3 regions of the Streptomyces sp. NPDC004051 genome follow, and region 1 is predicted to be linked to each of the others. Evidence: riboswitches for the same ligand, from Rfam matches in the RefSeq annotation. Region 1 holds a riboswitch; each other region holds the start of a gene.
What was found. A riboswitch is a leader RNA that binds a small molecule or an ion and turns the genes downstream of it on or off. The one in region 1 is predicted to bind cobalamin.

Region 2: linked by a shared signal. The riboswitch ahead of ACWEQO_RS10545 (FecCD family ABC transporter permease) and the one ahead of ACWEQO_RS24095 (energy-coupling factor ABC transporter permease) in region 1 are both predicted to bind cobalamin.
Region 3: linked by a shared signal. The riboswitch ahead of ACWEQO_RS00290 (cobalamin biosynthesis protein) and the one ahead of ACWEQO_RS24095 (energy-coupling factor ABC transporter permease) in region 1 are both predicted to bind cobalamin.

The regions. Positions count from the first base shown of each region.
Region 1 covers NZ_JBSGHG010000026.1:30,349-40,476, reverse strand. Annotated here, with positions in the region: gene ACWEQO_RS24120 (ABC transporter ATP-binding protein) at 1-395, opposite strand, end outside; gene ACWEQO_RS24115 (ABC transporter ATP-binding protein) at 388-1,392, opposite strand; gene ACWEQO_RS24110 (ABC transporter permease) at 1,389-2,342, opposite strand; gene ACWEQO_RS24105 (ABC transporter permease) at 2,348-3,316, opposite strand; gene ACWEQO_RS24100 (ABC transporter substrate-binding protein) at 3,337-4,932, opposite strand; cobalamin riboswitch at 5,110-5,318, shown strand; gene ACWEQO_RS24095 (energy-coupling factor ABC transporter permease) at 5,349-6,092, shown strand; gene ACWEQO_RS24090 (energy-coupling factor ABC transporter substrate-binding protein) at 6,089-6,454, shown strand; gene cbiQ (cobalt ECF transporter T component CbiQ) at 6,461-7,210, shown strand; gene ACWEQO_RS24080 (energy-coupling factor ABC transporter ATP-binding protein) at 7,207-8,064, shown strand; gene ACWEQO_RS24075 (eCIS core domain-containing protein) at 8,378-10,075, shown strand; gene ACWEQO_RS24070 (DNA repair ATPase) at 10,123-10,128, opposite strand, start outside.
Region 2 covers NZ_JBSGHG010000007.1:6,180-16,307, forward strand. Annotated here, with positions in the region: gene ACWEQO_RS10510 (hypothetical protein) at 1-104, opposite strand, end outside; gene ACWEQO_RS10515 (hypothetical protein) at 94-516, opposite strand; gene ACWEQO_RS10520 (helix-turn-helix domain-containing protein) at 836-2,038, shown strand; gene ACWEQO_RS10525 (hypothetical protein) at 2,035-2,580, shown strand; gene ACWEQO_RS10530 (GNAT family N-acetyltransferase) at 2,682-3,167, shown strand; gene ACWEQO_RS10535 (alpha/beta hydrolase) at 3,523-5,154, shown strand; gene ACWEQO_RS10540 (hypothetical protein) at 5,252-5,389, shown strand; cobalamin riboswitch at 5,501-5,621, shown strand; gene ACWEQO_RS10545 (FecCD family ABC transporter permease) at 5,789-6,832, shown strand; gene ACWEQO_RS10550 (ABC transporter ATP-binding protein) at 6,832-7,644, shown strand; gene ACWEQO_RS10555 (ABC transporter substrate-binding protein) at 7,660-8,706, shown strand; gene ACWEQO_RS10560 ((2Fe-2S) ferredoxin domain-containing protein) at 8,713-9,075, shown strand; gene ACWEQO_RS10565 ((2Fe-2S)-binding protein) at 9,146-9,862, shown strand.
Region 3 covers NZ_JBSGHG010000001.1:51,202-61,329, forward strand. Annotated here, with positions in the region: gene ACWEQO_RS00270 (alpha/beta hydrolase) at 1-337, opposite strand, end outside; gene ACWEQO_RS00275 (class II aldolase/adducin family protein) at 399-1,067, opposite strand; gene ACWEQO_RS00280 (anion permease) at 1,310-2,560, shown strand; gene ACWEQO_RS00285 (hypothetical protein) at 2,604-2,825, shown strand; cobalamin riboswitch at 2,956-3,094, shown strand; gene ACWEQO_RS00290 (cobalamin biosynthesis protein) at 3,220-4,206, shown strand; gene ACWEQO_RS00295 (cobyric acid synthase) at 4,203-5,738, shown strand; gene cobN (cobaltochelatase subunit CobN) at 5,735-9,391, shown strand; gene ACWEQO_RS00305 (putative cobaltochelatase) at 9,388-10,128, shown strand, end outside.

The sequences.
Region 1 (10,128 bases):
AGGTCGGGGGTGAGGCCGACGGTGGAGGCCAGTTCGGCGACCCGGTCGGGGGCCTCGGTGCGGCGGCCCGTGGCGCGCAGGGGTTCGGCGATCAGGTCGGCGAGGGTCAGGCGGGGGTCGGCGGAGAGGCGGGGCTGCTGGAAGACGACGCCGAAGGCGGTGCGCAGCGCGCGGGGGGCGCGGTGGCGCCAGTGGCGTACGGGGGTGCCGTCGAGGGTGAGGGTGCCGGCGTCGGGGCGGTGGAGGAGGGCGGTGACCTTGGCGAGGGTGGACTTGCCGCAGCCGCTGGGGCCGAGCAGGCCGACGGCCTCGCCGGGGGCGAGGGTGAGAGAGGCGTTCCGGACGGCGGGGGTCCGGCGGTCGTAGCCGGCGGTGATGGAGCGGAGTTCAAGCACGGACGTCCTCCAGGGCCTCGACCGGGACCGGAACCGGGACCGGGTGGTGGCAGGCGACCGAGGCGGTGAGGGGCGGGAGGGTCGCGCAGGTGGGGGTGGCGCGGTCGCAGCGGGGGGCGAAGGCGCAGCCGTCGGGGAGGGCGCCGAGTTCGGGGGGCATGCCGGGGATGGGGGTGAAGGCGCGGTCGGGGAGGGCGTCCAGGAGGCCGCGGCTGTAGGGGTGGCGGGGGCCGGTGGTGCCGAAGAAGGTGTCGGCGTCGGTGAGTTCGACGATGCGGCCCGCGTACATGACGGCGACCCGGTCGGCGATGCGTTCGGCTGCCGTCAGGTCGTGGGTGATCATCAGGAGGGCTCGGGCCTGGTCGGTGCCGTCGCCGGGGGTGTCGACGTGGCGGCGGAGTTCGTCGACGGTGTGGTCCACCAGGTCGCGGTCGAGGCCGGTGGTGGGTTCGTCGGCGAGGAGGAGGGGTGCGTCGCCGATGAGGGCGAGGGCGGTGGCGGCGCGTTGGGCGAGGCCGCCGGAGAGTTCGTGGGGGTGGCGGTCGAGGTGGTCGGCGGGGAAGGCGGCGCGGGCGGCGGCCTTCTCGGCGGCGGCGCGCAGGGCGGCGCGGCCGCGGACGCCGGTGAGTTCGGCGACCGTCTCCTCCACCTGGGAGCGGATGGTGCGGACGGGGGTGAGGTGGGCGGCCGGGCTCTGCGGGATGAGGCCGATGCGACGGCCGCGCACGGTGCGGGCGAGGGTGCGTTCGTCGGCGGTGAGCAGGTCGAGGTCGCCGAGCAGGGCGTGGCCGGCGGTCTGCGCGTTGGCGGGCAGCAGGCCGAGCAGGGCGGAGGCCAGGACGGACTTGCCGCAGCCGCTCTCGCCGATCAGGGCCAGGCATTCGCCGGGTGCCACGTCGAAGTGGGCGTCGGTGACGGCGGCGATGCGGCCGCCGCCGGGCACCAGGAAGCGGACCGACAGTCCGCGGACCGACAGTACGGGAGGTCGCTCGGTCACAGCGTCAGCTCCGATCGGCGGCGGGGGTTGATCCGCTCCCGCCAGACTCCGGCGAGGCCGGCGATGGCGAGGGTGGGGATGATCAGGAACAGGCCGGGGAAGAGGGTGGGCCACCAGTGGCCGGCGAGGAGTGAGCCGCGGGCACCCTGGATGAGGGTGCCGAGGCTGGCGGTGTGGGTGGGCAGGCCGAGGCCGAGGAAGGAGAGCGCCGACTCGTGCCACATGGCGTGCGGGATCATCAGGACGGCGGCGAGGCCGGCCTGGGGCAGTACGCCGGGCAGCAGGTGCCGCAGCGCGACCCGCAGGCGGGAGGCGCCGCCGGAGACGGCGGCGTCGATGTAGGGGCGGGAGCGCAGGGAGAGGACCTCGGCGCGGACGATGCGGGCGGTGGACAGCCAGTGGGTGAGGGCGACCGAGATCACCACGGGCCAGACGCCGGGGCGGAACATGGCGACGATGAAGATGCCGAGCAGCAGGTGCGGGACGGAGGAGATGGTGTCGACCAGCCGCATGACGAGGCGGTCGACCCAGCCGCCGAGGGCTCCGGCGGTGGCTCCGACGGCGGTGCCGATGACGGTGGCGGTGATCGCGGCGACGACGCCGACGAGCAGGGAGACGCGGAGGCCGTAGACGCAGCGCAGCAGGAGGTCGCGGCCGACGTCGTCGGTGCCGAAGGGGTGGGACCAGCTGGGTGGGAGGAGTTTGGAGGCGAGGTCGACGGCCTGCTGGTCGAGCTGGACCAGTGGGGGGACGAGCAGCACCGCGAGGGCGGTGAGGGCGACCAGGGCGGCGGAGACGCGCAGGCGCAGGGTGTGGGTGGAGCGGCGGGTGGTGCCGTGCGAGCGCCAGGCGGTCGCGTCGGCCGCAGGGGTGGTCGCGTCGGTCGTGGGGGCGGTCGCGTCGGCCGTGGGGGCGGTCGCGTCGGTCTTCTCGACGGTGGTGTCAGCCATGGGGGTCACATCTCCTCCAGCTTGACCCTCGGGTCGATCAGTCCGTACAGGAGGTCGGCGAGGAGGTTTCCGGCGAGGACGGCGGCGGTGGCGAGGGTGGTCAAGGCGGCCAGGAGGGGGAAGTCGACGGCGGTGGCCGCCTCGACGGTGGCGGCGGCGATGCCGGGCCAGCTGAAGACGGTCTCCACCAGGAGGGCGCCGGTGATGAGTTCGGGGACGCGGGATCCGATGAGGGTGAGCACCGGCAGCAGTCCGGAGCGCAGGGCGTGGCCGAGCAGGACGGTGCGTTCGGCGAGGCCGCGGGCGCGGGCGCCGCGCACGGGGTCCTCGGCGAGGGCGTCGCCGACGCCCTGGCGGACGTAGAGGGTGAACCAGGGCAGCTGGGAGATTGCGAGGACGCCGGCGGGCAGGATCAGGTGGCTGGTGACCTGGCCTGCGGTGACGTGTTCGCTGCCGGTGTCGGTGAGGCCGCCGGCCGGGAGGACGTCGAGGTGGAGGGCGAACATCCAGACGGCGAGCAGGGCGATCCAGAAGACCGGCGCGGCCTCCAGGGAGTAGGCGAGGGAGGTGACCGTGCGGTCGAGGAGCGAGCCGGGGCGGCGGGCGGCGAGGACGCCGAGCAGGGTGCCGAGGAGGACGGCGACGGCGAACGCGACGGTGCACAGCAGCGTCGACCAGACCAGCCGTTCGCCGATCGCCTCGGCCACCGGCTGCCGCATCACGCTGGAGTGGCCGAGGTCGCCGGTGACCGCGGAGGTCAGCCACTCCCACCAGCGGACGGCGAAGGACCGGTCCACGCCGAGGTTGTCGCGGAGCCGGTCCAGGGTTTCCTGGTCGGCGCCGAGGGCGGCGGTTCCGGCGTAGGCCTTGACGGGGTCGAACGGGGAGGCGGCGGCGAGGGCGAAGGCGCCGAAGGTGACGACGAGGAGGACGGGCACGGCGAGCAGGGCCCGCCGTGCCACGAGGTGTCCCATTGCCGCCCAGGGCAGGGTCTTCACTTCTCGGGCTGCCAGTCCTCGGCGTTCCACCAGGGGCCGCTGGCGAAGCCGTGCTCGTGCGGTTCGACCTGGGTGGTGAGGTCGCCCCAGCGGTCGGCGAGGACGTAGAGGTGGTCGATGTGGGTGAGGAAGGTGTAGCCGGGGTCCTTGACGAGTGCGCGCTGGAGGTCGTCGTAGGCGGCCTTGCGGTCGTCGGGGTCCTGGGCGCGGCGGCCGGTTTCGAGGGCCTCGTCGACGGCGGGGTTGTCGTAGTGGGGCATGTTGTTGAAGCCGTCGCCGGCGAGGGAGGAGTGCAGCAGGGTGTAGAGGCCGAAGTCGGGGTCTCCGGTGCTGCCGAAGCCGGCGAGGACGGCGTCCTTGCCCATGCGGGGTTCGATGACCTCCCAGGTGGCGCCCTCGACCTTGACGTCGATGCCGGCCTTCTTGGCGTCGGAGGCGTAGGCGAGGGCGTGGTCCTGGCGGACCTTGTCGCCGGAGGGGTAGAAGAGGGTGAAGGCGGCGCGGGCGCCGTCCTTGGCGCGGATGCCGTCCCGGCCGGCCTTCCAGCCGTCGCGGTCGAGGATCTTCTTGGCTTCGGCGAGGTCCTGGGGGCGTTCGACGTCCTTGGCGTACCAGGGGTCGTCGAGGGGCAGCGGTCCGTAGGCGGGGCGGCCGGCGCCGTCGAGGATCTTGTCGACCATGGCCTTGCGGTCGACGGCGAGGTCGAGGGCGCGGCGGATCGTGGTGTCGCCGGTGATCTTGTTCCCGGTGGGGAGGGTGACGGCGCGGAAGTCGTAGGTGGTGGCCCGGTACGTCTTGCGGGCGTCGTCGTTCTCGAAGGTGGCGGCGAGGTTGGGCGGGAGGGTCGCGCCGTCGAGGTCGCCGGAGCGCAGCCGGGTGGCGCGGACGTCGTCGTCGGCGATGATCGCCATGGTGAGCTTCTTCACCTTCGGCGCGCCGCCCCAGTAGTCCGGGTTGGCCTTGAAGGTGAGTTTCTCGCCCTTGCTCCAGCCGGTGAGGACGTACGGTCCGGTGCCGATCGGCTCGGTGTTGAAGGCGCCGGTGTTGGGGTCCTGCTCGCCCGCGACGTGCTCGGGGACGATGGGCAGGACGGTGCGGGCCGGGAAGGCCGCGTAGGGGTACTTGAGGGTGAAGACGACCTTGTCGTCGCCGTCCGCCTTGACCTCCTTGACGGCGTCCAGTTCGCTCTTGGCGGTGTTGTTGGTCCTGTCGTCGAGGACCGTCTCGTACGTGTAGACCACGTCTTCGGCGGTGAGGGGTTCGCCATCGCTGAACTTCACGCCGGGGCGCAGGGTGTAGGTGTAGGTGCGGCCGTCGTCGGTGATCTCGGGCAGCGCCTTCGCGAGGGCGGGCTCGAGTTCCAGGTCGGCGTCCCGGGCGAGCAGCCCGTCGAAGATCTTGGAATTGCCGTCCTTGCCGTAGCCGAGCAGCGGGCTCAGGGTGTCCGGCTCGTTGGGGACCCCGATCACCACGGAGTCGGCGGACCCGCCGCCCGCGGCGCCGTCCGTGCCGCCGCCGGGCGCCGAGCACCCGGCGACCGCGGCGGCCATGGTCGCCGCGACGGCTGCACCCTTTATTCGTCGGGTCGTCATCGAATGTCACACCTTTGCTGCCCGGATCTCGTTGTTGCATATTAGTTGCAGCAGGTTTCTGCCCAGCACCCCCTCCCCTCATTCCCGCGCTTCGACGGGCCGGGTCCGCCGGGCGCGCGCTGCCGGGCGCTGTCCGTGCGCCCCCCGGAAGTGCTTGTCAGCGGCCCGGGACGGGGTCTAGTGTCGCCTCGCCTTGGTGAACGGGAAATCCGGTGCGATACCGGTGCGGCCCTCGCCACTGTGATCGGGAAGTCCGGCTCCGGCCCCAGGCCCTGTCCCCCGACAGGACCGAAAGGCAGCCACTGGGTCCCCCTCGGACCCGGGAAGGCGGAGCACGGGCGGTGGTACCCGTCAGCCAGGAGACCGGCCAAGGCGCGTCAACCATCCACGAGGTGCTGGAGAGGGTCTGCCGAGTCATGCACATAGCCGAGGGTTTTCTACCGCCGGCGCACGCGGTCGCCTGGGGCGTCGCGTCGGCGCCGTTCGTCGTCCACGGAGCCCGGTCGCTCACCCGCGAAGTCAGGGAACATCCCGAGAGCACGCTGCTGCTGGGCGCGTCGGGAGCGTTCACCTTCGTCCTGTCCGCGCTGAAACTGCCCTCGGTTACCGGGAGTTGTTCCCATCCCACCGGTACCGGGCTGGGCGCCGTCCTGTTCCGGCCGCCGGTCATGGCGGTGCTGGGCACCATCACCCTGCTGTTCCAGGCCCTGTTGCTCGCCCACGGCGGGCTGACCACGCTCGGCGCCAACGTCTTCTCGATGGCGGTCGTCGGGCCGTGGGCGGGGTACGGGGTCTACCGGCTGGCGCGGCGGTCCGGGGCGCCGCTGATGGTGGCGGTGTTCTGCGGCGCGTTCGTCGCCGACCTGTCGACGTACTGCGTGACGAGCGTGCAGCTGGCGCTCGCCTTCCCCGACCCGGGCAGCGGGTTCGCGGGGGCGCTCGGCAAGTTCGGCTCCATCTTCGCCGTCACGCAGATCCCGCTCGCGGTGAGCGAGGGGCTGCTGACGGTGCTGGTGATGCGCCTGTTGGTGCAGTCCAGCAAGGGCGAACTGACCCGGCTCGGGGTGCTGGTGGCCGGGATCGGGAAGAAGACGGTGGGCGCGGGCGCCGGCTCTGACTCGGGCGCCGGCTCTGACTCGGGTGAGGCGGTGGCCCGATGAGCCGTAACGCGAAGATCAACTCCCTGTTGCTGCTCCTGGTGGCCGTGCTCGCCGTGGTGCCGCTGGTGTTCGGGCTCGGCGATCACAAGGAGGAGCCGTTCGCGGGCGCGGACGCGGAGGCGGAGATCGCGATCACCGAGATCGACCCGGACTACGAGCCGTGGTTCTCGCCGCTGTACGAACCGCCGTCCGGGGAGATCGAGTCGGCGCTGTTCGCCCTCCAGGCGGCGATCGGCGCGGGCGTGCTCGCGTACTACTTCGGACTGCGGCGAGGACGCCGGCAGGGGGCGGAACGGGAGCGGGGGGCCTCCACCACCGAGGCGGACGTCGACGACGCGGCCCCTACGGGACCCGGGGCCTGATCCCCCGTGCTGCCGATCGACGCGGCGGCGCACAGCAGTCGCTGGCGCCGCCGTCATCCCGTGGACAAGGCCGTGCTCGGACTGGGGCTCACCGTGCTGGCGATCTCGCTGCCGCCCTGGCCGGGCGCGGTCCTGGTGCTGCTGACCGCGCTCGCGGTGCTGCTGGGCCCGGCGGGGGTGCCGGGGCGGCGGTTGTGGCGTGCCTACCGGGTGCCGCTGGGCTTCTGCGTGACCGGGGCGCTGCCGCTGCTGGTGCGGGTGGGCGGGCCGGGCGGGTTCGTGGCCTGGGCCGACGACGGGCCGTTGCGCGCCGGGGAGTTGCTGCTGCGCACCTCGGCGGCCTCCCTCGGGGTGCTGCTGTTCGCCTTCACCACGCCGATGTCCGACCTGCTGCCGCGCCTGGTACGGGCCGGTGTGCCCGCTCCCCTGGTGGACGTGGCGCTGGTGACGTACCGGATGAGTTTCCTACTGCTCGCCTCGGTGCGCCGGGTCCGGGAGGCGCAGGCGGCCCGGCTCGGGCACACCGGCCGGGCGGCGGCCTGGCGTTCGCTGGGCGGGCTCGGCGCGACCGCGTTCGTCCGCTCCTTCGACCGGGCGGCGCGGCTGCAGACGGGGCTCGCCGGACGCGGTTACGACGGCACGCTGCGCGTGCTGGTGCCGGAGGCGCGGGTCTCGGTGCGCTTCACGGTCGGGAGCCTGGCCCTGCTCGTCGCGCTGGCCACCTTCGCCCTTCTCCTGGAAAGGCCGCTGTCGTGAGCGAGCCCGCACTGGTCGCGCTGCGGAACGCGTCCTTCGCGTACGAGGACGGCCCGGCCGTGCTCACCGGTCTGGACTTCGAGGTGCGGGAGGGGCGTGCGCTCGCCCTGCTGGGCCGCAACGGCAGCGGCAAGACGACGCTGATGCGGTTGCTGAGCGGTGGACTGCGCCCGTGCGAGGGCGAGTTGACCGTGGCGGGTCGGCCCGTCCGGTACGACCGCAAGGGGCTGACCCGGCTGCGGACGACCGTGCAGCTGGTGGTGCAGGACCCGGACGACCAGCTGTTCGCGGCGTCCGTGGGCCAGGACGTGTCGTTCGGGCCGCTCAATCTGGGGCTGTCCGACGCGGAGGTGCGGGCGCGGGTGACGGAGGCGCTGGCCGCGCTGGACATCACCGCCCTCGCCGACCGTCCCACGCACCTGCTCTCCTACGGGCAGCGCAAGCGGACGGCGATCGCGGGCGCGGTGGCGATGCGGCCCCGGGTCCTGATCCTGGACGAGCCGACGGCCGGGCTCGACCCCGACGGCCAGGAGCGGCTGCTCGCCACCCTCGACGGGCTGCGCGCGAACGGCACCACGGTCGTCATGGCCACCCACGACGTGGACCTCGCCCTGCGCTGGGCCGACGACGCGGCGCTGCTCACCCCGTCCGGCGCCCGCACGGGCCCCGCGGCCGCGATGCTGGCCCGTACGGACCTGCTCGCGGCGGCGGGGCTGCGGCTGCCGTGGGGGATCGCGGCGGCCCGACTGCTGCACCGGCAAGGATTGCTGGCAGATCCGGCCACCGGGCCCCGGACCCCGGAGGAACTGGCTGCGCTGACCGCGGAGCCCGCAGAGCCCGCCGACAGCGGATGACCCCCGCTCGGGCTTCCCCGCGCGGAGGGCCGGTTCACGAGCCCACGTCTCCACGGCTCCACCTTTCCTGCAAGCCGTCCGTATGGGCAGCCTGCTCGCAGGAGGCGGGCGCGTTCCGGCGCCCGGGTGCAAGCACCTTCCTGGCCCGGAAACTCACCTCTGACGAATTGCCACCCTTCCCAGCAACCGAGGCCGAGTACATTCGGGCAGTCCTGTGTTCCTCCCAGGCTGCCCTCTTCGCCCTTCTTCCCGGTCGGCCGGCCCGACAGCATGGGAACTTGACCTGTACGTGCCCACACGAGAGGAAACGGCCATGCATGCCGACAGGCAGCGACGCCTCGCGGAGTCAGACCACAAGCGGGGGCTTCCTCGGCGTGCCGACCAAGCCCCGGTCGCCTTCAGACCCGAAACGGCCGCCGCCGGGCGCATCGGACGGATGTCCCCCGCAGCCGCGCGCTCCCTCCAGCGGACGATCGGCAACGCCGCGGTCGCCCGGCTGGTGGAGCAGGAACGCCATCAGCACGGTGCGGACTGTGACCATGGCGCCGCCACACAGCGATTCGCCGATGACCAGGCCGTGCAGCCCGACGCCATGGCCCAGGTGGATGCGGTGACGCGGACCTCGGGCAGCCCGATGCAGGCGGACGTCCAGCGCAAGATGGAAAGCGATTTCGGCGGCGAGGACTTCAGCGATGTCCGCGTTCACGTCGACCGCAGCTCGACCGAGGCACTCGGGGCCAAGGCCTACACCACGAAGACCAACCGCATCGTCTTCCGCAGTACGGCCGACATGGACGACCACACCATGCGCCACGAACTGCAGCACGTCCGCCAGCAGCGAGTGGGGCGCGTCCCCTCGGGCGTCAGCCACCCCACCGACGCTTTGGAGCGCGACGCCGAGAGCACAGCGACCAGGCTGGGGCAGGAGGCAACGGGCGTGCAGCGTGCCACGGCCGGGGAGCACAGCCACACACCGGTGCCGGCACCGGCCCAGGACGGCGCCGTCCAGCGGATGGTGCTCAAAACCTCGCGTGACTTCTACCAGAAGTGGGCCGGAGAAGGTCCTCCCCTGACCTCGGCTCAGAAGACTTGGGTGTGGGAGGAGCTCCGCAAGCTCACGCGCAATGAGACGGAGTTGAGGAAGCTGCCGACCGACTCGGCTGTGAAATTGCTGACCGACAACAGTGTGACCAGGGATGCGATGAACGCGGAGTTGGGGCACAGCGCATCGGCTGCGCAGCACCCTGCGCCCTCGGAGTCCATGGAGCAGTACGAAGAGCAGGCCAGGGCCGCTGTCCTCGATGCCGATCGCGCCTGGCGAGCGCAGCAGTCTCAGATGCCCGAGCTGGAGACGGCAACCTTCAACATCGAGGGTCTCGGCCGAGGAACCGTCGCGATGCTCAAGAGCCCCTCCGGTCCCCGGCACTCCCACATGCTGTCGTGGTTCTCCCACGGTTATGAGGACAAGCACCGCATCACCGTCGGCACCGAGAGGCAGTACGGCTTCGCCGTTCAGGAAGAGCGGAGCCTGAACCGGATCGGGGCCACCGCCGAGGTCTTCGCGTCGCTGCCCGATGCCTTTGCGAACGCCGGGGTGGAGCCCACCAAGAACGCACCGGGTGAGTACGTCCGGCCCCACCACGCCACCGAACTCTCGCTGGAGATCGACCGCGTGATCGGGCTGGTGGACCACTGCGACGTGGCGGTCCTGCTGGACTTCCAGTGGTCGGACGAGGTCGCTGCCCAGTTCGCCGCCGCGAAGGAGGCCGAGACTCCGCCACTGCCCGTCATCATCGAGAACGCGCAGGCGTTCAAGAAATACAACGCGTTGCTGATCTACGCCTGCCGGACGCCGTGGTCCGTGAACGCAGCGGTCGAGGGAAGTAAAAAACTGAAGGAAAACCTGCAGAAAGAGCTCATGGCCCAGGAGAAGCTCTCCGCCGACGAAGCAAAGAGGAAGGCGGAGGAGAGGTACGAAGCTTCTCCCCGGGCGGGCGAGGTCTACCAGTAGGAAACCGTTGTTTCCAGCTTTCGCTCTTTGCTGGTGGGGCCGCCTGTTCACCA
Region 2 (10,128 bases), on a different contig from region 1:
GCGCCGCCCAGGTCGCCCAGCTCGTCGATGGTGGCGCCCACCCCCTGGGTGAACTTCGCCACCGACGCCTCGTCGAAGTTCAGGTCCGTCCCGTCAGTGCCCACGGCCGCGTCCCTGCTCCGTCGTGTCGGTGTCGAGGGCGGCACCGTCGGGAACGATCCCGGTGACCGGCGGGAAGAACATCGACCCGCCTTCGTCGGCGATGTCCACCGCCAGGCCGGCGGGCTCGCCCAGGCCCGGCACGATCTCGTCCACGATGCGCGCACCCAGCAGCGCCGCGTAGTCCATCGGCCGGTCACCCGGACCGTGGTGAAGGGCGAAGCGGGCCAGCGCCGTCTCGTCCGTGAAGGCGCACACCCACCGCACCCCACCCGAATGCGCGCTCCACAGCCGCCCGTCGACGGACGGGACCAGAAGCACCGACCGCCGCATCTCACCCACCAGCGCCCGCGGATCACCAAGTCCCGCCCGCCGCTCGGCGATCCGCTCGGCCAACGCCGTCCTGGGCTGCTCCACAGAACCCTCCCTCGTCACGGTGCCAAAGGTGACTGATGGCACCGTAGATCACGACGCGCGTGAAGGGGGCGGTGGTTCTCGTGAAACCCAACCGGGCCTTGGGCGGGCTCCGTTGCGTTCCGCACCGGGCGCTCGACGGCCGGTGGGACACATCTGCGTCGTCCGGCCGGGGGGAGTGGGCCGGGCGGCGGCCGAACGCTCCGGCGGGCAGGGGCGGGACGTGCTCCCCGACGATCAAAGCGGCTTCGGCCCGGAAGGCCCGCCCCGCCACCGGGCCCGTACGGTTGCGATTTTCGCATCCGGTTCCTAGGGTGAGGGCATGAAGGAGACCGTGACCGATCGTGTACGAAGCGTCATGCTCAGGGCATCGGTCAAGCAGGTGGAGTTCGCCGAGAGGGTCGGGCTGACGCCGGACAAGCTGTCCAAGTCGCTCAGCGGAGTCCGCCGGTTCACCTCCCTGGACCTGGCGCGCATCGCGGAGTTCGGCGGCACGACGGTCGACTGGCTGCTGACCGGACGCGACCCGCTGCGTCCGGCCTTCGCCGCCCGTGCAGTGCCGTCGGCGATGAGCGGGGGCGACCGTGCCACACTCAAGGACCTCGTCGAACGCTTCACCAGCGCGCACGAGGTGCTCGTCCTCCTCGGCAGGGCGCCGCAGCAGCCGGAACTGCCCTCGGTCGGCCCGCCGCACCCCACCGCTCCCACGGATCACAAGGGGTGTGTGGACGAGGGCGTGGCGCTCGCGGAAGCCGCGCTCGCCCGACTGCGCGCCGAGGGGGCGCCACCGGTGGGCAGCATGGACAGCGCGGAACTCCTCCAGGCGCTGGAGCAGACCTTCGGGGTGGACGTGGCCAAGATCGGACTGCCGGAGGGGATCGACGGCGCCGCCTGGCAGGCGGACGGCTTCCGGCTCATCATGATCGCCCGGACCCGTGTGCCCACCCGGCAGCGCTTCACCCTCGCACACGAGCTCGGACACATCCTGGCCCGGGACGCACAGGACCTCCTGACGGAGACCCACCTGACCCCCGGTCACCAGAAGGACCTCACCGAGGTCCGCGCGAACGTGTTCGCCGCCCACCTCCTCATGCCCCGGTCGGAGATCGAGGCAGCGGTGACGGCAGGCGGTCTGTCGGACGAGCACCTCACCTCCCTGGTGGTCCACTTCCAGGTGTCACCCAGCGCTCTGGCGGCGCGCCTCTCCCAGTTGGGCCTCATCGACGAGCGGACCGCCGGCAGGCTGCGCGGACTCACCACCGAGGACTGCCACTGGCTGACCGGGCAGAGCGACCTCTTCCAGGCCCGTACGGCCTGGTCGCAGACCAAGCGGCTGCCCTTCCGCCCCGCCCAGACGCTGTACGAGGCGTACCTGGACGGAGAGACCACCCTGCGGCCGTTGGCGGCCTACACGGGATGGGAGGCCGACCGGCTCCGCGAGGTGCTCGAACCCGACCCCGTTCCTCCGGAAGCCCCCTCGACCACTGCCGCGGCCGACGAGGGGGACCTGGTCTTCCAGCCATGACGCGCCACTGCTGGTTTCCCGACAACACCGTGCTGTGCAACTTCGCGGCGGTCGACCGTCTCGCCCTGCTGGAGAAGGTCCTGGACGGCCGGGGACGCTGGACCCAGGCCGTCGCGGCCGAGGCCGATCGGTCGTCGCGCCACTGGCCGAGGCTGAGCGAGGTGACCGGTGGCGGATGGCTCGGCGCGCCCATCGAGATCGACGACCCCGCCGAGATCGCGTTAGTGGACCGCACCCGGCGCGTCGTCTTCGCGGGTGCTCCGTCCCGCCCACTGCAACACCTGGGCGAGGCGGAAACCCTGGTCCTGATCGAGCACCGCAGCGAGTTCGCCCATTCCGTGTGGATCACCGACGACGGCGAGGCGGGCCACTACGCACGCCGCAAAGGGATCCCCGTGAAGGACACCGTCGGCGTCATGCGCGAAGCCGTCGTCGACGGGCTGGTCATGGCCGAGACCGGCCACGGACTCCTCACCGCCATACAGCAGGCCGGCCGGCACATCCGGGGTGTCCCCCGCAGCCCCGAGGACCTGCTGCGCTGAACAGGCGGGCAGCGGGCGCGGACCTACGGGGCGCCCACGCCGACGACTGACCAGGCCCGCCCGGGGCCGTCCTACCCGTATCGAGCGAAAGAACAGGGTTGATGACGAAGGAAGACACCGACCGCCAGGGCCGGTGCGTGGTGCTCGAGGAGATCACGGACGAGAACTGGCGTGCCGTCGCCGACGTGGCCCCCGCCGACGACCAGCGCCGGTTCGTGGCCGCCCTCGGCGCACGCTATCTGCTGCTCTCCCTGCGGGACGGAACCTGGACCTCCCTCGCGGTCCGGGCCGGTGACGAGGTCGTGGGCCACGTCATGTGGGCGTACGACGAGGAGGAGGGCGCCCACTGGATCGGCGGCATGGTCGTCGACGTCGCCGAGCAGGGCAAGGGCGTGGGCCGCGCCACGATGCGCGTCCTGATACGACGCCTCGCCACGCTGCCGTCCTGCCGCGAGATCCGGCTCTCCTACCACCCGGAGAACGCCCCCGCCGCCCGCCTGTACGCGTCGCTGGGCTTCACGCCCACCGGAGAGTTCGAGGACGAGGAGATCGTGGCCGCGCTGAGCGGCGGGCCGGCCGCCGCCTGAAGACACCATCAGGCGGGACGTTCTCGCCGGCCCGGCCCGCGGGGCCTCCTCCCACGCGCCGGCCACCGCCGGGTGACGACGAGCAGCTCACCGGTGGGGAGCGGGCCGCGCCGCGCCTGGACCGCTCCCGGCCGGCGGCTCGCCGATCCGCCCCCGCTGGGTGGGCCGCAGGCCCGGACGGACGGTGCCGCTTACCACCGCGTGCCGGGCCGGAGCGCGGGGACTGGGCCATTCGGCTGTACCGCCGCGCGCGCACCGACGGGCCGCTGTGTGGTGGACCCGGACGCGCACCGCGGCCAGGGCGTCGGCGGCCCGGGGCGCTCAGCCACGGAGAACCCACGAACGGAGTATGCCCATGCCCCTCATACGCCGATTCACAACGGTCCGCAGACGCCGTACCGCGTTCGTCGCCGCGCTGGTGACCTGCTCGACCGTACTGGCCGGCCAGGACCTCGCCGTGGCCGGCGGCACCCCCGCACCCTCGGTGCCCGTCCCGCGACTGGACTGGAGCCCCTGCGTCCGCGGCAGCGAGTTCGACTGCGCGACCGCGAAGGTGCCGCTGGATCACGGCAGACCGGGTGGCCGCACCCTCGAGCTGGCGGTCGTCAGACGGAAGGCGACCGACCCCGGCCGGCGCATCGGCACCCTCTTCTTCAACCCCGGCGGCCCCGGCGGCCCCGGAACGGTGCAGATGCCGCAGAACTACGAGAAGTTCCCGCGCGAGGTGCGGGAACGGTTCGACATCGTCAGCTGGGACCCCCGGGGAGTCGGCAGCAGCACCGCGGTGAACTGCTTCGCCAGTCCCGAGGAGGCCGCCGAATGGAACGCGGGCAGACCGGCGGGCTTCCCGGTGGGCGAGAAGGAACGGGCGGCCTTCATCGCCGCGTCCCGGGACCTGGCCCGGCGCTGTGGACAGCGCGACCCCGAGTTGCTGCGCCATGTGTCGACCACCGACACCGCCCGCGACCTCGACCTGCTCCGCCGGGCGGTGGGGGAGCCGCACCTCACCTACCAGGGGATCTCCTACGGCACGATCCTGGGCGCCACCTACGCCAACCTCTTTCCCGGCAAGGTCCGCGCCATGGTCCTCGACAGCAACATCGACCCGCAGGCCTGGACGCATCACGCGTCCGACCACGACCCCCGGCTCACGACGTTCCTGCGCATGGGCTCGGACCGCAGCGCGGCGGCGACCCTGGACCGGTTCCTCGCCCTGTGCGGGTCCACCACCACCGCCCACTGCGCCTTCTCCGCCGGCGGCCCGAAGGCGACCCGGACCAAGTTCGACCAGCTGATGCAGCGGCTCCGGAAGCAGCCCGTGGGCGCGTGGACCTACGCCGGCACCGTCGCCGACGCGGTGAAAAGCCTCTACGTCGTCCACCCCGGTTGGACGGACCTCGCCGGCCGGCTGCAGGACCTGTGGCGGGGCCGCGCCCCGGAGCCGGCCTCGTCCCCGCTCCCACCGGCGGTCCCGGACCCGACCCCGTACCTGGGCGAGGAGCAGGGCGCCGCGGTGTTCTGCGGTGACAGCCCCAACCCGCGTGACCCCGGGGCCTACCACGCCATGGAGGAGGCTGCCGCCGCTCGTGCGGGCGACGCCGGGCGCTTCTGGACCTGGGCCGCCGAAGGGTGCGCCACCTGGCCCGCAATCGCCGCCGACCGCTACCGCGGCCCGTGGGACAAGCCGACGGCCCGCCCCGTCCTGGTGGTCGGCACCGCCTACGACCCCGCCACTCCCTACTCGAACGCGCAGGCCATGGCCGAGGAACTGGCCAACGCACGCCTGCTCACCAACGACGGCTACGGGCACACCGCGTTGATCAACCCCAGCAGCTGCGTCAAGGCGCACGAGAGCCGCTACCTCGTCGACGGCACCCTCCCGCCGGTCGGAACGACGTGCCGACAGGACACGCCTCCCTTCTCCGCGGCCAAGCCGGCCGGCGGCGTCACCACCGGCGGCGGCGGAACGGCCGGCACCACCGCCTGAACCGGCCGGGGGCCCCGGCCGCTCACCGCTCCCCGCTGAACCGCTCCCCGCCGCACCGCTCGGCACCAGGCCCCGGACCCGCCTCGGTCCGGGGCCGGTGCAGTCCTGCGACGAGAAGTGCGACCAGTCGGCGTGCATCGTGGTCGGGGTCACGGTCGGCGCCGACGCGGAGGTTCCCGATGCCGTGCATCAGCCGGCCGCACACCTCCAGCACCTCGCCGTGCCCGTCCGCTGACGGCCTGTCAGGCCGTTGAGCAGGGCAGATGCGGAGGTCCGGTGGGAGTGCCGGGTTCGCAGCGGCGGGGGTGATCTCCGCCACCACCGGCGGGGGTGCTCCAGCAAGCGCGCTAAGCTGCACCTGCCCCGCGGGGGAAGTCCGGTCGAATTCCGGCGCTGACCCGCAACGGTGGGCGGAGCCCCTCCAAGGCCCCGCAAGCCCGATTACCCGCGGTGTGAAGGCTCCTGTCATTCGCCGTGGACTGCGAGAGGTGCTGCGCAGGGCGCCCGCCGCCCGGGGCCGCTCCTTCTGTTGCGTAGGGGCACGGCCTGAGGCGAAAGCGACCCGTCCGTGGCCACCACCCTCGAAACCGAACCCGCCACGCCTGCGCGCACGCCCCGTACCGGAGCCGGGACCATGTCTTCCGGACGCGTACCGCTGCCCCTTCTCCTGATCGGCCTGGGCGCCGCTCTGCCCGTGTCCCTCGTCTGCGGGGTGGGGATCGGGGCGTCGGGGATCTCCTGGGGCGAGGTGCTGCACCATCTGTGGGCCGGGTCGACGGGCGGGTCCATCACTCCCGGTCAGGTACCGGCGTACACCATCGTCTGGGAGCTGCGCTTCCCCCGGGCCGTGCTGGCCGCGATCGTAGGGGCCGGGCTGTCGGCCATCGGCGTCGCGGTGCAGGCCATGGTCCGCAACGCGCTCGCCGACCCGTACGTGCTGGGCATCTCCTCGGGCGCGGCCGTGGGCGCCAACGCCGTGCTCATCTTCGGGGCCTTCGGCGCGCTCGGCGTCTGGGCCCTGTCCACGGCGGCGTTCCTCTCCGCGCTCCTGGCCATGGTGCTGGTGTACGCGATCGCCCGTACCCCGCGCGGCCTGAGCCCGCTGCGGCTCGTCCTGACGGGCACCGCGATGTTCTACGGCTTCTCGGCCGTCACCACGTTCATGGTGTTCGCGGCCGAGCGCGGTGAGGCGGCCCGGTCCGCGATGATGTGGCTGCTCGGCAGCCTCGGCGGCGCCAACTGGGCCTCCGTGCCGATCGCCGCGGGGGCGGTGCTCGGCGGCCTCGTCCACCTCGGATGGTCGGCGCGTCGCCTGAACGCCCTGGCCATGGGCGACGAGACGGCCGCCGCGCTGGGAGTGGGCCCGGAGAGGCTGCGCAAGGAGCTGTTCCTGGTCTCCGCGGCCGTCACGGGGGCGGTGGTGGCGGTGAGCGGGGCGATCGGCTTCGTCGGACTGATGGTTCCGCACGCCGTGCGGATGCTCGTCGGCGCCGACCACCGGCGGCTGCTGGCCGTCGCGCCACTCGCCGGAGCCGTCCTGCTGATCTGGGTGGACATCCTGTCCCGCGTGGTGCTCGCGCCGGTCGAACTGCCCGTGGGCGTACTGACCGCGGCCATCGGCGTGCCGTGCTTCGTCCTGCTGATGCGTCGCCGTTCCTACACCTTCGGAGGCGTGTGATGCGGGTCGACGTCGACGCACTGACCGTCGAGGCCGACGGCGCCCGGCTGGTGGAAGAGGTCACGCTGGGGGCGGACGAGGGGCAGCTCGTCGGACTGGTCGGGCCCAACGGCAGCGGGAAGTCGACCCTGTTGCGCTGCGTCTACCGGGCGCTGCGCCCCTCGGCCGGTACGGTCCGGCTCGACGGCGAGGACCTGTACGCCATGAGTGCGCGGGAAAGCGCCCGCCGGGTGGCCGCACTGCCCCAGGAGGCGGTCACCGAATTCGACTTCACGGTCGCCGAGGTCGTGGCGATGGGACGGCTGCCGCACCAGCGGTCGGCGGCCCGGACCACCGACGAGGACCGCGGGGCGTGCGAGGCCGCGCTGGCGGGGGTCGGCGCCGCCCACCTCGCCGACCGCGGCTTCCTCACCCTCTCCGGCGGCGAACGGCAACGGGTCCTGATCGCCCGGGCGCTCGCCCAGCGACCCCGGGTGCTGGTGCTCGACGAACCCACCAACCACCTGGACATTGCCCAGCAGTTGGAGGTGCTCGCCCTGGTGCGCGGCAGCGGGCTGACGGTGCTCACCGCGCTGCACGACCTCAACCTCGCCGCACTCCACTGCGACCTGCTCCACGTCATCCACGGCGGCCGGATCGTCGCCTCCGGCGCTCCGCACGACGTGCTCACAGCCGAGCTGCTGGCCGAGGTCTTCGGCGTGCGGGCGCACCGCGTCCCGCATCCGGAGACCGGCGCCGTACAGCTGCTCTTCGACCGTCTCCTGCCCGCCCGGTCCGTCCAGTCCGATCAGCCCGCCCAGTCCGCCACCTGAGGAGTCACCGTCACCATGCCGCACCCGGCACGCCCCGCCGCACTCGCGCTCGCCACGGCCCTGCTCCTCACCGGCTGCGGTGCGCAGGTCACCTCTCAGGAAGAGGAGAAGGACGGTTCCGCGGCCCGTGACGGCCACTATCCGGTGACCGTGGAGAACTGCGGAGAGAAGAAGACCTACGACAAGGCGCCCCGGCGCGTGGTCACCAACGACGTCGGCATCACCGAGATCATGTTCGCGCTCGGGCTCGAGGGGCACATGGCGGGCTACGTGATGCCCGACGACAAGGGCGACCTCACCTCCGTTCCCTGGAAGGACGCCTACCGGAAGACCGAGTGGCTCTCGAAGGAGAGGATCAACAAGGAACTGGTCCTCGACGCCCGCGCCGACCTGGTCTTCGCCGGCTGGAACTACGGCTTCAACGAGGGAACCGGCTTCACCCCCGCCGAGCTGGAAAAGGTGGGCGTCGACTCGTATCTGCTGAGCGAGTCGTGCCGCAACGGGAGAGGGAAGGCACGGGGCGTGATGTCGCCGCTCGACGCCCTCTACACCGACCTGCGGAACCTGGGCAGGATCTTCGACGTCGAGGACCGCGCCACCGCCCTCGTCACGGAGTTCCGGAAGCAGGTGGCCGAAGCGCAGGCGAAGGCGCCGAAGGGCGCGGACCGCCCGAGGGTCTTCCTCTACGACGACGGGCGGGACAAGCCGCTGACCTCGGGTGCGTACGCGGGTCCGCACGACATCATCACCAAGGCGGGCGGCGACCACATCATGAAGGACCTCGAGGACAGCTGGACGACGGTCGGCTGGGAGACCGTCGTCGAACGCGACCCGGAGGTGATCGTGATCAACGACTACGGGGACACCGGCGCCGACCAGAAGCGGAAGTTCCTGAAGTCCTACCCGCCGCTCGCCCGGGTCTCGGCCGTCAGGAACGACCGGATCGTCGTCCTCGACTACGTGGACCTGGTGGAGAGCCCGCGCAACCCCGCGGCCGTCAGCTCACTCGCCGCGGAGCTGAGGGACTTCGACCGGGGCGGATCCGCCCGGGAAGAGGGGTGAGGCCGCATGTCACGCGACGCGAACCCCGCCCCCTGCCGGGTCGTGGTGTGCCGGGACTGCTGCTGCGGCAGCTCCAAGGTGCCCGGCGTCGACCACGCGGCGCAGACGGCGCGTCTGCGGGCGGCGGTTCCGACACGGGTCTCCGCCTGTCTGGACCTGTGCGAACAGGCCAACGTCATCGTCGTCCAGCCCTCCGCGGCGGGCCGGGCGGCCGGCGGCCGGCCCGTCTGGCTGGGGCTGGTCAACGACCCCGACGCCATCGAGGACATCATCGCCTGGGCGCACGCCGGCGGCCCCGGCGTCGCACCCCTCCCGGACATCCTCGACCTCTACACCGTCAGGCCGCCACGGCGGGGCACGGCCCCCTGAAACCGCGCTCACCGGGCCGCCGCCCCCTCCGGGCCGGCGCCGCCGCCCGACGGAAAGGAACCGCCCCGGCATGACCGGATACGCTCAGGCTCAGGCGCCCGCCGAGGCCGTCACCGCGGCCCTGCACGAGGTGGCGGCCCTCGGCGGCTTCTTCGTCCTGCCCGTCGGCGGCCCGGACGAGGGCCGGCGCCTGCTCGACCCGGCCTCCGCGCGCGGCTTCACCGACCTGTCCGCAGCCGTCACCCGGCGGTACCGCACCGGCGAACCGCGGATCGGCGTGTCCATCGCCCACCTCGGACACGCGGCCCGCCTCTGGTCCCCCGCCCTGGCGTGCGTGCTGATGCACGGGATCGTCCCGGACCTGGCGGAGCTGCGGCGTGCCGACGACGGGCCGGCCCTCCGCCTGCCCCGGCCCGCCGGCTGGCACGCCGAGCGGCTCCCCGACCCCGCTCTCGCCCTGTACGAGCAGGTGATGCGGCAGCTGCGCGCGATCGAGGCCGGACTGCACGTCAAGATCGCCCCGCGCCTGCTGGACGGCAACGCCGCCTCCGCACTCGTCGGATCGGCCCAGGTCCTGCTGTCGGCCCACCCCGAGCTGCACGAGCCGCTCACGGGCCTCACCACCCGGCTGCTGGACACCGGACGACTCGTGGGCACCGGAGTGATCACCGGACCGGGTCTCACGTTCCGCCGCCGCAGCTGCTGCCTCTACTACCGCGTGCCGAACGGTTCGAAGTGCGGCGACTGCTGCCTGGCCGGCCGGGACGGACCACCGGCACCGGCCTGACGCAGGGGCGCCCGCCGCCGGGACGACACCCCGCGCGCCACCTCCGCACACGCCTCCCGCCCGGCTCGCCCGGCCCGGCCCGCTCGTCCCGCCCCGCCCGGCCCGCTCGTCCCGCCCCGCCCGGCTCGCTTGTCCCGCCCGGCCCGGCTCGCCCCATCCAGCTCGTCCCGCCCGGATCGTTCCGCCCGGCTCGGCTCGTTCCGCCCGGCTCGTCCCGCCCGGATTGTTTCGCCCGGCTCCGCCGGCCCTCCAGCCCCGGCCGTTCG
Region 3 (10,128 bases), on a different contig from region 1:
GGTCGCCGGGCTTCAGGGTGCCCCGCACGACGCGTTCGAGACGGCGTACGACGGTGTCGGCGGAGTCCGACATGCCTTCCAGTACGGGTCCGACGACCGCGTGGGAGTCGTCACCGGTGAGGCCGTAGCGGCCGGGGCGCAGGGCGGCGAGGTCCCGGGTGAGGCTGATCTGGCCGGCGGCGGTGCCGTGCACGGTGAGCCGGGGCTCGGTGGGCAGCGGTCTGCCCGGCGGCGCCTTGAGTGCCGCGTCGCTGGCGAGCCGGCCGGCCGCCACCGCGGCGGCTCCGGCACCTATCACGGCGGTGACGGCAGCGGCCGTCGCTCTGACAGTGCGCACGGAACCCAGTGTCCCGGCGGACCGGCCCCCCGGCCAGTGGACGTCTTGCCCGGGTGACCTCTCAGTCGCGCTGCCCGTAGCCCCGCAGGCGGTCCGCGACCTCCGCCAGCTGGTCGGCCGACAGGAGGGCCGGGGAGCGGCCCGGGACGGACGAGGCGGTCAGCCAGAGCCTGCACATCCACTCCAGCTGGGCGGTGCGGTCGTAGGCCTGGTCGAGGGTGGCGCCGTGGGTGAGGGTGCCGTGGTTCCTCAGGAGGCAGCCGGTGCGGCCGTCGAGGGCGCGCAGCACGTGTCCGGCCAACTCCTCGGTGCCGTAGGTCGCGTACGGGGCGACCCGGACGGGCCCGCCGAGCGCGGCGGCCATGTAGTGGACGAGCGGGAGTTCGTCGACGAGCGTGGAGACCGCCGTCGCGTGCACGGCGTGTGTGTGCACCACGGCGCGGGCGCCGGTCGCGCGGTACACCGCGAGGTGCATGGGCAGCTCGCTGGTCGGGACCAGGGTGCCGAGGACCTGGCGGCCGGTGAGGTCGACACCGGTCACGTCGTGCGGGGTCAGGCGGTCGTAGGGCACCCCCGACGGTGTGACCAGTACGGTCGGACCGACCCGTACCGAGACGTTTCCGGAGGTACCGACGACGAGCCCGTCGGAGACGGTCCGGCGGGCGGCCTCGACGAGGCCGGTCCAGGCGCGCGCCTTCTCCTCGCTCGCACGGCGTCGCTGTTCGGTCATGCCGTGATCCTGCCGGGTGACGAAGGTCTCTTCAACGGATCCACGGCCGGCCGTGGACGTCCGCCGACGGGGTCACAGCCCTTCAGCCGCACCGCCGCGGGTGGGGCATGGTGGATGCGGGGCCGTCCGAGGGGGCGTTCACACCCCTCAAGGTCATCCCGTCGCCCATCCCAGTTCATCTTCTGTTCACTCAGGTTACCTACGTTCAACGCGCCAATGACTTCGAACGATTGCCTGGGTAAATGGAAAGCTTCTCGCTGATCCTCGCGATTGTGGTGGTAACCGCACTCGCGTTCGATTTCACGAACGGTTTCCACGACACCGCGAACGCGATGGCGACAACCATTTCGACCGGTGCTCTCAAGCCCAAGGTCGCGGTGGCCATGTCCGCCGTGCTGAACCTGGTGGGCGCCTTCCTCTCCGTGGAGGTCGCCAACACGATCTCCAAAGGCCTCGTCGACGAGGCCGGCATCCGGCCCGAGGTCATCTTCGCCGCACTGGTCGGCGCGATCCTCTGGAACCTCCTGACCTGGCTGGTCGGCCTGCCGTCCAGCTCCTCGCACGCCCTGATGGGCGGCCTGATCGGCGCCACCGTCGCCTCGGCGGGCTTCGGCGCGGTGCACGGTGACGTCCTGGTCACCAAGGTGCTGATCCCCGCGATCGCCGCGCCGCTGGTGGCCGGCGTCGCCGCGATGTTCGCCACGCGGCTGACCTACCGCCTGGGCAAGAAGGCCGACGGCAAGGCGTCCGAGAAGGGCTACCGGGCGGGTCAGATCGCCTCCGCCGGCCTCGTCTCCGTGGCCCACGGCACCAACGACGCGCAGAAGACGATGGGCATCATCACCCTGGCCCTGGTCGCCGGCGGCGCCCTCGCCCCGGACTCCGACCCGCCCATGTGGGTCATCGTCTCCGCGGGCGTCGCCATCGCGCTCGGCACCTACCTCGGCGGCTGGCGCATCATCCGCACGATGGGCAAGGGCCTGACGGACCTCCAGCCGCAGCAGGGCTTCGCCGCCCAGACCAGCGCCGCGACGGTCATCCTGGCCTCCTCCCACCTCGGCTTCTCCCTCTCCACCACGCACTCGGTCTCCGGTGCCGTGATGGGTGCGGGCCTGGGCCGCAAGGGCGGTGTCGTCCGCTGGTCGACGGCCACCCGGATGTTCGTCGCCTGGGGCCTGACGCTGCCGGCGGCGGCCCTGGTCGGAGCCATCGCCGAACTGGTCTGCCGAGCCGGCAGCTGGGGCACCGCCGTCGTCGCCGTCTTCCTGGTCGTCTCCAGCGCGGCGATCTGGAAGATCTCCCGGCGGGAGGTCGTCGACCACACCAACGTCAACGACCACGACGACGCCGACGTCCCGGCCGCCGCCGCCGAGGAGCCCGCCGGCGTGGTGACCGTCGCCATGGCCGCGGTGACCCCGCCTCCGGCCGGCGATCTCTCGGCCACCATCCCGGCCCCGGCCCCCGCCGACCCGCCCGCCAAGACCACCGTCTGACCGCGTCCCGGCACGAAGGAAGAGACGAAGGAAGAAGAGCACCATGCAGATCGACTGGGCGGCCCTCGGTTCCGTCTTCGGCGTCAGCCTCGTGGTCACCGTGGCCCTGGTGGCCCTGTTCACCCTCGGCATCGTCGGCCTGTCCCGCCATGAGCGGGCCGTGGCCCAGGGCCAGTCCGCGGCCCTGGCGGTCGCCGGCGCCTACGCCTGCTTCGCGGCCTGCACGGCGGCGGTGGCGTACGGGATCTACCTGATCGTGGCCTGACCGAGGTCGTCTCCGTCCGACGGGCGGTGCGGGGTGTGAAGCCCCGCACCGCCCGTTCGCGTTCCCCCCACCGGAGCCCCTCTGTGGGCCTCAGCACACTTCAGCCTCGCAGGTCAAAGGCAGGTTGACGGTTCTTCCGGGCCGTGGTGAACTGCCGGATGCCAATGCGGCGGCAGGAGAGGAAGCCGGTGGAAGTCCGGCGCGGTCCCGCCACTGTCACCGGGGTGCACACCCCGGGAGCCAGGAACTCTCACCGCCGGTCTCGTCGAACCAGGGCGTGGACACCCTGAGTGAGGACATATCGCCATGCCCGGCTGCCCGTCGAGGTCGACCAGCAACGCCCCGTCCCGGCTCGGGGCGGGCGTTCCCACCGGATCCCCCACCGGCTGAACCCGTGGGTGCCGATCGCGAGTTCGCGTACGGCGCCGCCGCCGGCCTCCTCGGCGACCTGCTCCTCGGCGATCCCCGCCGAGGGCATCCGGTCGCCGCTTTCGGGCGGGCCGCGGCTGCCGTGGAACAGATGCTGTGGCGGGACGACCGCGGCCGGGGCGCGTTGCACACCGCCGTCTGCGTCGGCGGGGCCGTCGCCCTGGGCAGCCTTGCCTCCCGGTGCGTACAGTCCTCCCCCGCCGCCTCGGTCGCCCTGACCGGCGCCGCCACCTGGGCCGTCGTCGGCGGGACGTCGCTGGCCCGGGAGGCCCGTGCCATCGGGCGGGCGCTGACGGCCGGGGACGTCCAGGCCGCGCGGGCACGGCTGCCGCACCTGTGCGGGCGGGACCCGCAGGCGCTGGACGCCGACGGGATCGCCCGCGCGGTGGTGGAGTCCGTCGCCGAGAACACCTCCGACGCCGTGGTGGGCGCCCTGGTGTGGGGCGCCGTCGCCGGGGTGCCGGGGCTGCTCGGGTTCCGGGCCGTCAACACCCTGGACGCCATGGTCGGCCACAAGTCGCCCCGGTACCGGCGCTACGGCTGGGCCTCCGCCCGCCTCGACGACGTCGCCGGATGGCCCGGAGCACGACTGACCGCCGTGCTCGCCGCGGCCGCCGGACCGGACCCGCGGGGCGCCGTCCGGGCGTGGCGCGCGGACGCCGCGAAGCATCCCAGCCCCAACGCCGGCCTCGTGGAGGCGTCCTTCGCGGGCGCGCTCGGCGTGCGGCTCGGCGGAACGCTGTCCTACGCCGGGCGGGTCGAAGACCGGCCCGTCCTCAACGGCACCGGCCGCCCCGTGGCCACGGCGGACATCGACCGGGCGGTACGGCTCTCGCGGCGCGTGGGCTGGCTGGCGCTCGGCGTCGGCGCCGCCGCGCGGATCGCCGGTACGCGGATCATCGGCACGCGGATCGCCGCCGCACGGACCTCCGGGAAGGGGCACAGGTCATGAGCGGTGGGGGTCTGCTGGTCGCCGGTACCACCTCGGACGCCGGCAAGAGCGTGGTGACCGCCGGGATCTGCCGGTGGCTGGCACGACAGGGCGTCAAGGTCGCGCCGTTCAAGGCGCAGAACATGTCACTGAACTCGTTCGTGACCCGCGAGGGCGCCGAGATCGGACGGGCGCAGGCCATGCAGGCCCAGGCCTGCCGGGTCGAGCCGACCGCGCTGATGAACCCCGTGCTGCTCAAGCCGGGCGGCGAGCGGAGCAGCCAGGTGGTGCTGCTGGGCAGGCCGGTCGGCGAGCTGAGCGCGCGCGGCTACCACGGTGGACGGCAACAGCAGTTGCTGGGCACGGTACTGGACTGCCTGGCACAGTTGCGGGGCACGTATGACGCGGTGATCTGTGAAGGGGCCGGCAGCCCGGCCGAGATCAACCTGCGGCGCACCGACATCGTGAACATGGGGATCGCCAGGAACGCCGGGCTCCCCGTCCTCGTCGTCGGCGACATCGACCGCGGCGGGGTCTTCGCCTCCTTCTTCGGCACCGTCGCCCTGCTCTCCCCCGAGGACCAGGCGCTGGTCGCCGGGTTCCTGGTGAACAAGTTCCGGGGCGACGTGACGCTGCTGGAGCCGGGCCTCGACATGCTGCACGGCCTGACCGGACGGCACACGTACGGCGTCCTGCCCTTCCGGCACGGGCTCGGCATCGACGAGGAGGACGGCCTGGCCGTCTCCCTGCGCGGCGCCGTGCGGGAGTCGGCCGTCGCCCCGCCGGTCGGCGAGGACGTGCTGCGGGTCGCCGTGTGCGCGGTGCCGCTGATGTCCAACTTCACGGACCTGGACGCGCTGGCCGCCGAACCGGGCGTCGTCGTGCGGTTCGTGGACCGGCCCGAGGAACTGGCCGACGCCGACCTCGTCGTCCTGCCGGGGACCCGCGGAACCGTGCGGGCCCTTCAGTGGCTGCGCGAGCGGGGGCTGGCGGACGCCCTGGAGCGGCGGGCCGCCGAGGGGCGGCCCGTGCTGGGGATCTGCGGGGGCTACCAGATCCTCGGCGAGCACATCGAGGACGAGGTCGAGAGCCGCGCCGGACACGTCGACGGGCTCGGACTGCTGCCCGTACGGGTGCGGTTCGCGCGGGAGAAGACGCTGACCCGTCCCGTCGGACAAGCCCTCGGGGAGCCCGTCGAGGGGTACGAGATCCATCACGGGGTCGCCGACGTCACCGGCGGGACAGCGTTCATCTCCGATGACAGCGGACACAGCCTGGACGGCTGCCGGGTCGGCCAGACCTGGGGCACGCACTGGCACGGCTCGCTGGAGTCCGACGGCTTCCGCCGGGCCTTCCTGCGCGAGGTGGCCGCCGCCGCGGGGCGCCGTTTCGTGCCGGCCCCCGACACCTCGTTCGCCGCGCTGCGCGAGGAGCAGCTCGACCGGCTCGGCGACCTGATCGAACAGCACGCGGACACGGACGCGCTCTGGCGGCTCATCGAGTCGGGCGCGCCGCAAGGACTGCCTTTCATTCCACCGGGAGCGCCCGCATGAGCACAGTGTTGTTGTTGTCGACCGCCGACACGGACCTGCTGGCGGCCCGCGCCGCCACCGGCGTCTCCTACCGGATCGGCAACCCGACCCGCGTGGACGTGGCGGCCGAACTGCCCGCGCTCCTCGACGGCGCGGACCTCGCCGTCGTACGGCTGCTGGGCGGCAAGCGCGCCTGGGAGGACGGGCTCGCGGCGCTGAGGGCGTCCGGCATCCCGACGGTGCTGCTCGGCGGCGAGGCCGTGCCGGACGCGGAGCTGATGGCCGAGTCGTCGGTGCCCGCGGGCGTCGTGGCGGAGGCACTGAAGTACCTGGTGGAGGGCGGCCCGGACAACCTGGCCGAGCTGGCCCGGTTCCTGTCCGACACCGTGCTGCTCACCGGCGAGGGCTTCGAGGAGCCGCGCCGGATGCCGGAGTACGGGGTGCACGGCTCCCGTACCGTCTCGGCGGACCGTCCGACCGTCGGCGTGCTCTTCTACCGCGCCCACGAACTGAGCGGCAACACCGCCTTCGTGGACACGCTCTGCGACGCGATCGAGGCACACGGCGCCAACGCCCTGCCCGTGTACTGCGGTTCGCTGCGCGGCGCCGACCCCGGGCTGTACGAGATCCTCGGCCGGGCGGACACCCTGGTCGCCACCGTGCTCGCGGCCGGCGGCACGCACGCCTCGCAGGCGTCGGCGGGCGGGGAGGACGAGGCCTGGGACATCGGGGCCCTCGCCGACCTGGACGTCCCGGTGCTGCAGGGGCTGTGCCTGACGTCGTCGCGCGCCGCCTGGGAGGAGTCGGACGCCGCCCTCTCCCCCATGGACGCGGCGATGCAGGTCGCCATCCCGGAGTTCGACGGCCGGCTGATCACGGTCCCGTTCTCCTTCAAGGAGCAGGGCCCCGACGACGTCCCGGTCTACGTCGCCGACCCCGAGCGGGCCGCACGCGTCGCCGGGATCGCCGTACGGCACGCCCGGTTGAAGCACCTGGACAACGCGGAGAAGAAGCTCGCGCTGGTCTTCACCGCCTACCCGACCAAGCACTCCCGCGTCGGCAACGCGGTCGGCCTCGACACCCCCGCCTCGGCGGTACGGGTGCTGGACGCCCTGCGGGACGCGGGGTACGGGGTGCACGGATACCCCGACGACGGCGACGAGTTGATCCACCGGCTCATCGAGGCGGGCGGCCACGACGTGGAGTGGCTGACGGAGGACCAGCTGGCCGCCGCGCCCGCCCGGGTGCCGCTCGCGGACTACCGGGCCTGGTTCGCGAAGCTGGACCCGGAGCTGCGGGACGCGATGACCGAGGCGTGGGGCGAGCCGCCGGGCTCGCTGTACGTCGACGGCGAGGACATCGTGCTGGCCTCCCTGCAGTTCGGGAACGTCGTGGTGATGATCCAGCCGCCGCGCGGCTTCGGCGAGAACCCCATCGCCATCTACCACGACCCCGACATGCCGCCGTCGCACCACTACATGGCCGCCTACCGGTGGCTGGAGAACAGTTTCGGCGCCGACGCGATCGTGCACATGGGCAAGCACGGCACCATGGAGTGGCTGCCGGGCAAGGGCCTCGGGCTGAGCGGGGGCTGCGCGCCGGACGCCGTCCTCGGCGACCTCCCGCTGATCTACCCGTTCATCGTCAACGACCCCGGTGAGGGCACCCAGGCCAAGCGCCGCGGGCACGCCACGGTGGTCGACCACCTCGTCCCGCCGATGGCCCGTGCCGACACCTACGGCGACCTGGCGAAGCTGGAGCAGCTCCTCGACGAGTACGCCCTGGTCTCCGACCTGGACCCGGAGAAGGCCCCGGCGGTGAGGGCGCAGATCTGGACGCTGGTCAAGGCGGCCGAGCTCCACCACGACCTGCACGTGGACGACCAGCCGGACGACGATGACTTCGACTCCTTCGTCATGCACATCGACGGCTATCTGTGCGAGATCAAGGACGTGCAGATCCGCGACGGACTGCACATCCTGGGCGGCGGCCCGGTCGGCGAGCCGCGCGTCAACCTGGTGCTCGCGGTGCTGCGCGCCTCGCAGGTGTGGGGCGGACAGGCGAACGCGCTGCCAGGGCTGCGGGCTTCGCTGGCCGAGCACTTCGGGCTGGTGGAGAAGGAGCTGCTGGCCGAGCCGGGCGCCCCGCTGAAGGTGCCGGCCGAGCTGACGGACCTGGTGGACGGTCCCGCGCGGTCGGCCTCCGACGCGATCGACCTGCTGGAGCAGCTGTGCCGGCGGATCGCGGAGGGCATGGAGGAGCGCGGCTGGGCGGTCGGGCAGAGCGCGCCGCTGGTGCGCCAGGTGCTGGGCGCCGAACTCCCGGACGCGGTGGCCGTGGTGGAGTTCGCCTGCACCGAGGTCGTCCCCCGGCTCGCCCGGACCACGGACGAGATCGGGAACATCCTGCGGGCGCTGAACGGCGGTTACGTCCCGGCGGGCCCGTCGGGATCGCCGACGCGCGGGCTGGTCAACGTCCTGCCGACCGGCCGGAACTTCTACTCCGTCGACCCCAAGGCGATCCCGTCGAGGCTGAGTTGGGAGGTCGGGCAGTCGTTGGCGGACTCGCTGGTGCAGCGGTACCTGCAGGACACGGGTGCGTACCCGAAGTCCGTCGGCCTGACGGTGTGGGGCACCTCCGCGATGCGCACCCAGGGCGACGACATCGCCGAGATCCTGGCGCTGCTGGGCTGCCGCCCGGTGTGGGACGACGCCTCGCGCCGGGTGACCGGCTTCGAGGTGGTCGGACTGGAGGAACTGGGCCGGCCCCGCATCGACGTCACGGTGCGCATCTCCGGCTTCTTCCGGGACGCGTTCCCGCACGTCGTCGGGCTGATCGACGACGCGGTACGGACGGTGGCGGAGCTGGACGAGCCCGCCGACCGGAACTTCGTGAAGGCCCACGCCGACGAGGACACCGCCGAACACGGCGACCGGCGCCGGGCCACGGCCCGCATCTTCGGCTCCAAGCCGGGCGCGTACGGCGCCGGTCTGCTGCCGCTGATCGACGCCCGCAACTGGAGAAGCGACGCGGACCTGGCCGAGGTGTACGCGGTCTGGGGCGGCTACGCCTACGGGCGCGGGCTCGACGGACGGGCGGCGCGCGGCGACATGGAGACGGCGTTCCGGCGGATCGCGGTGGCCGCGAAAAATGTCGACACGCGCGAGCACGACCTCGTCGACGCGGACGATTATTTCCAGTACCACGGCGGCATGGTCGCCATGGTGCGACACCTGACGGGCGAGAGCCCGGAGGCGTACGTCGGGGACTCGGCGACACCGGACCAGGTGAAGACGCGCACCCTGGGCGAGGAGACGCACCGCGTTTTCCGGGCGCGAGTGGTCAACCCCCGCTGGATGAGCGCCATGAGAAGGCACGGCTACAAGGGTGCCTTCGAGATGGCGGCGACCGTCGACTACCTGTTCGGGTACGACGCCACGGCCGGGGTCGTGGACGACTGGATGTACGAGAAGCTCAGCGCCGAGTACGTCTTCGACGCCGAGAACCGGGACTTCATGCGGAAGTCCAACCCGTGGGCTCTGCGCGGCATCACTGAACGCTTGCTGGAGGCAGCCGACCGAGGGCTGTGGGCGGAGCCGGACGCGGACACGCTCGAGCGACTGCGTGCCACCTATCTGGAACTCGAAGGCGACTTGGAGGGCGACGACAAGTGACCACCCCGTTCCCGTTCGCGGCCGTTGTCGGTCAGGACGACCTACGGCTCGCGCTGCTGCTCAACGCGGTGTCACCGCAGGTCGGTGGCGTACTGGTCCGCGGGGAGAAAGGCACCGCCAAGTCCACGGCCGTGCGCGCCCTTTCGGCACTCCTGCCGACGGTGGACGTCGTCTCCGGATGCCGTTTCTCCTGCGATCCCGGCTCCCCCGACCCTGCCTGCCCGGACGGGCCGCACGAGTCGGGAGCGTTTGAGTCGCGGCCTGCCCGTATGGTCGAACTCCCCGTCGGTGCCTCCGAGGACCGGCTGGTCGGAGCGCTCGACATCGAGCGGGCGCTCGCCGAGGGTGTCAAGGCATTCGAGCCCGGTCTGCTCGCCGACGCGCACCGCGGGATCCTCTACGTCGACGAGGTCAATCTGCTCCACGACCATCTGGTCGACTTGTTGCTGGACGCCGCCGCCATGGGTGCCTCGTACGTCGAGAGGGAAGGCGTCTCCGTGCGGCACGCCGCTCGCTTCCTCCTGGTCGGAACCATGAACCCGGAGGAGGGAGAACTCAGACCCCAACTCCTCGATCGTTTCGGTCTGACCGTCGAGGTGGCCGCCTCCCGGGAGCCCGACCAGCGGGTGGAGGTCGTACGGCGGCGGCTGGCTTACGACGACGACCCGGTCGGCTTCGCCGCCCGCTGGGCCGACGAGGAGGCTGCCGTACGGGCGCGGATCGTGGCGGCGCGGGAG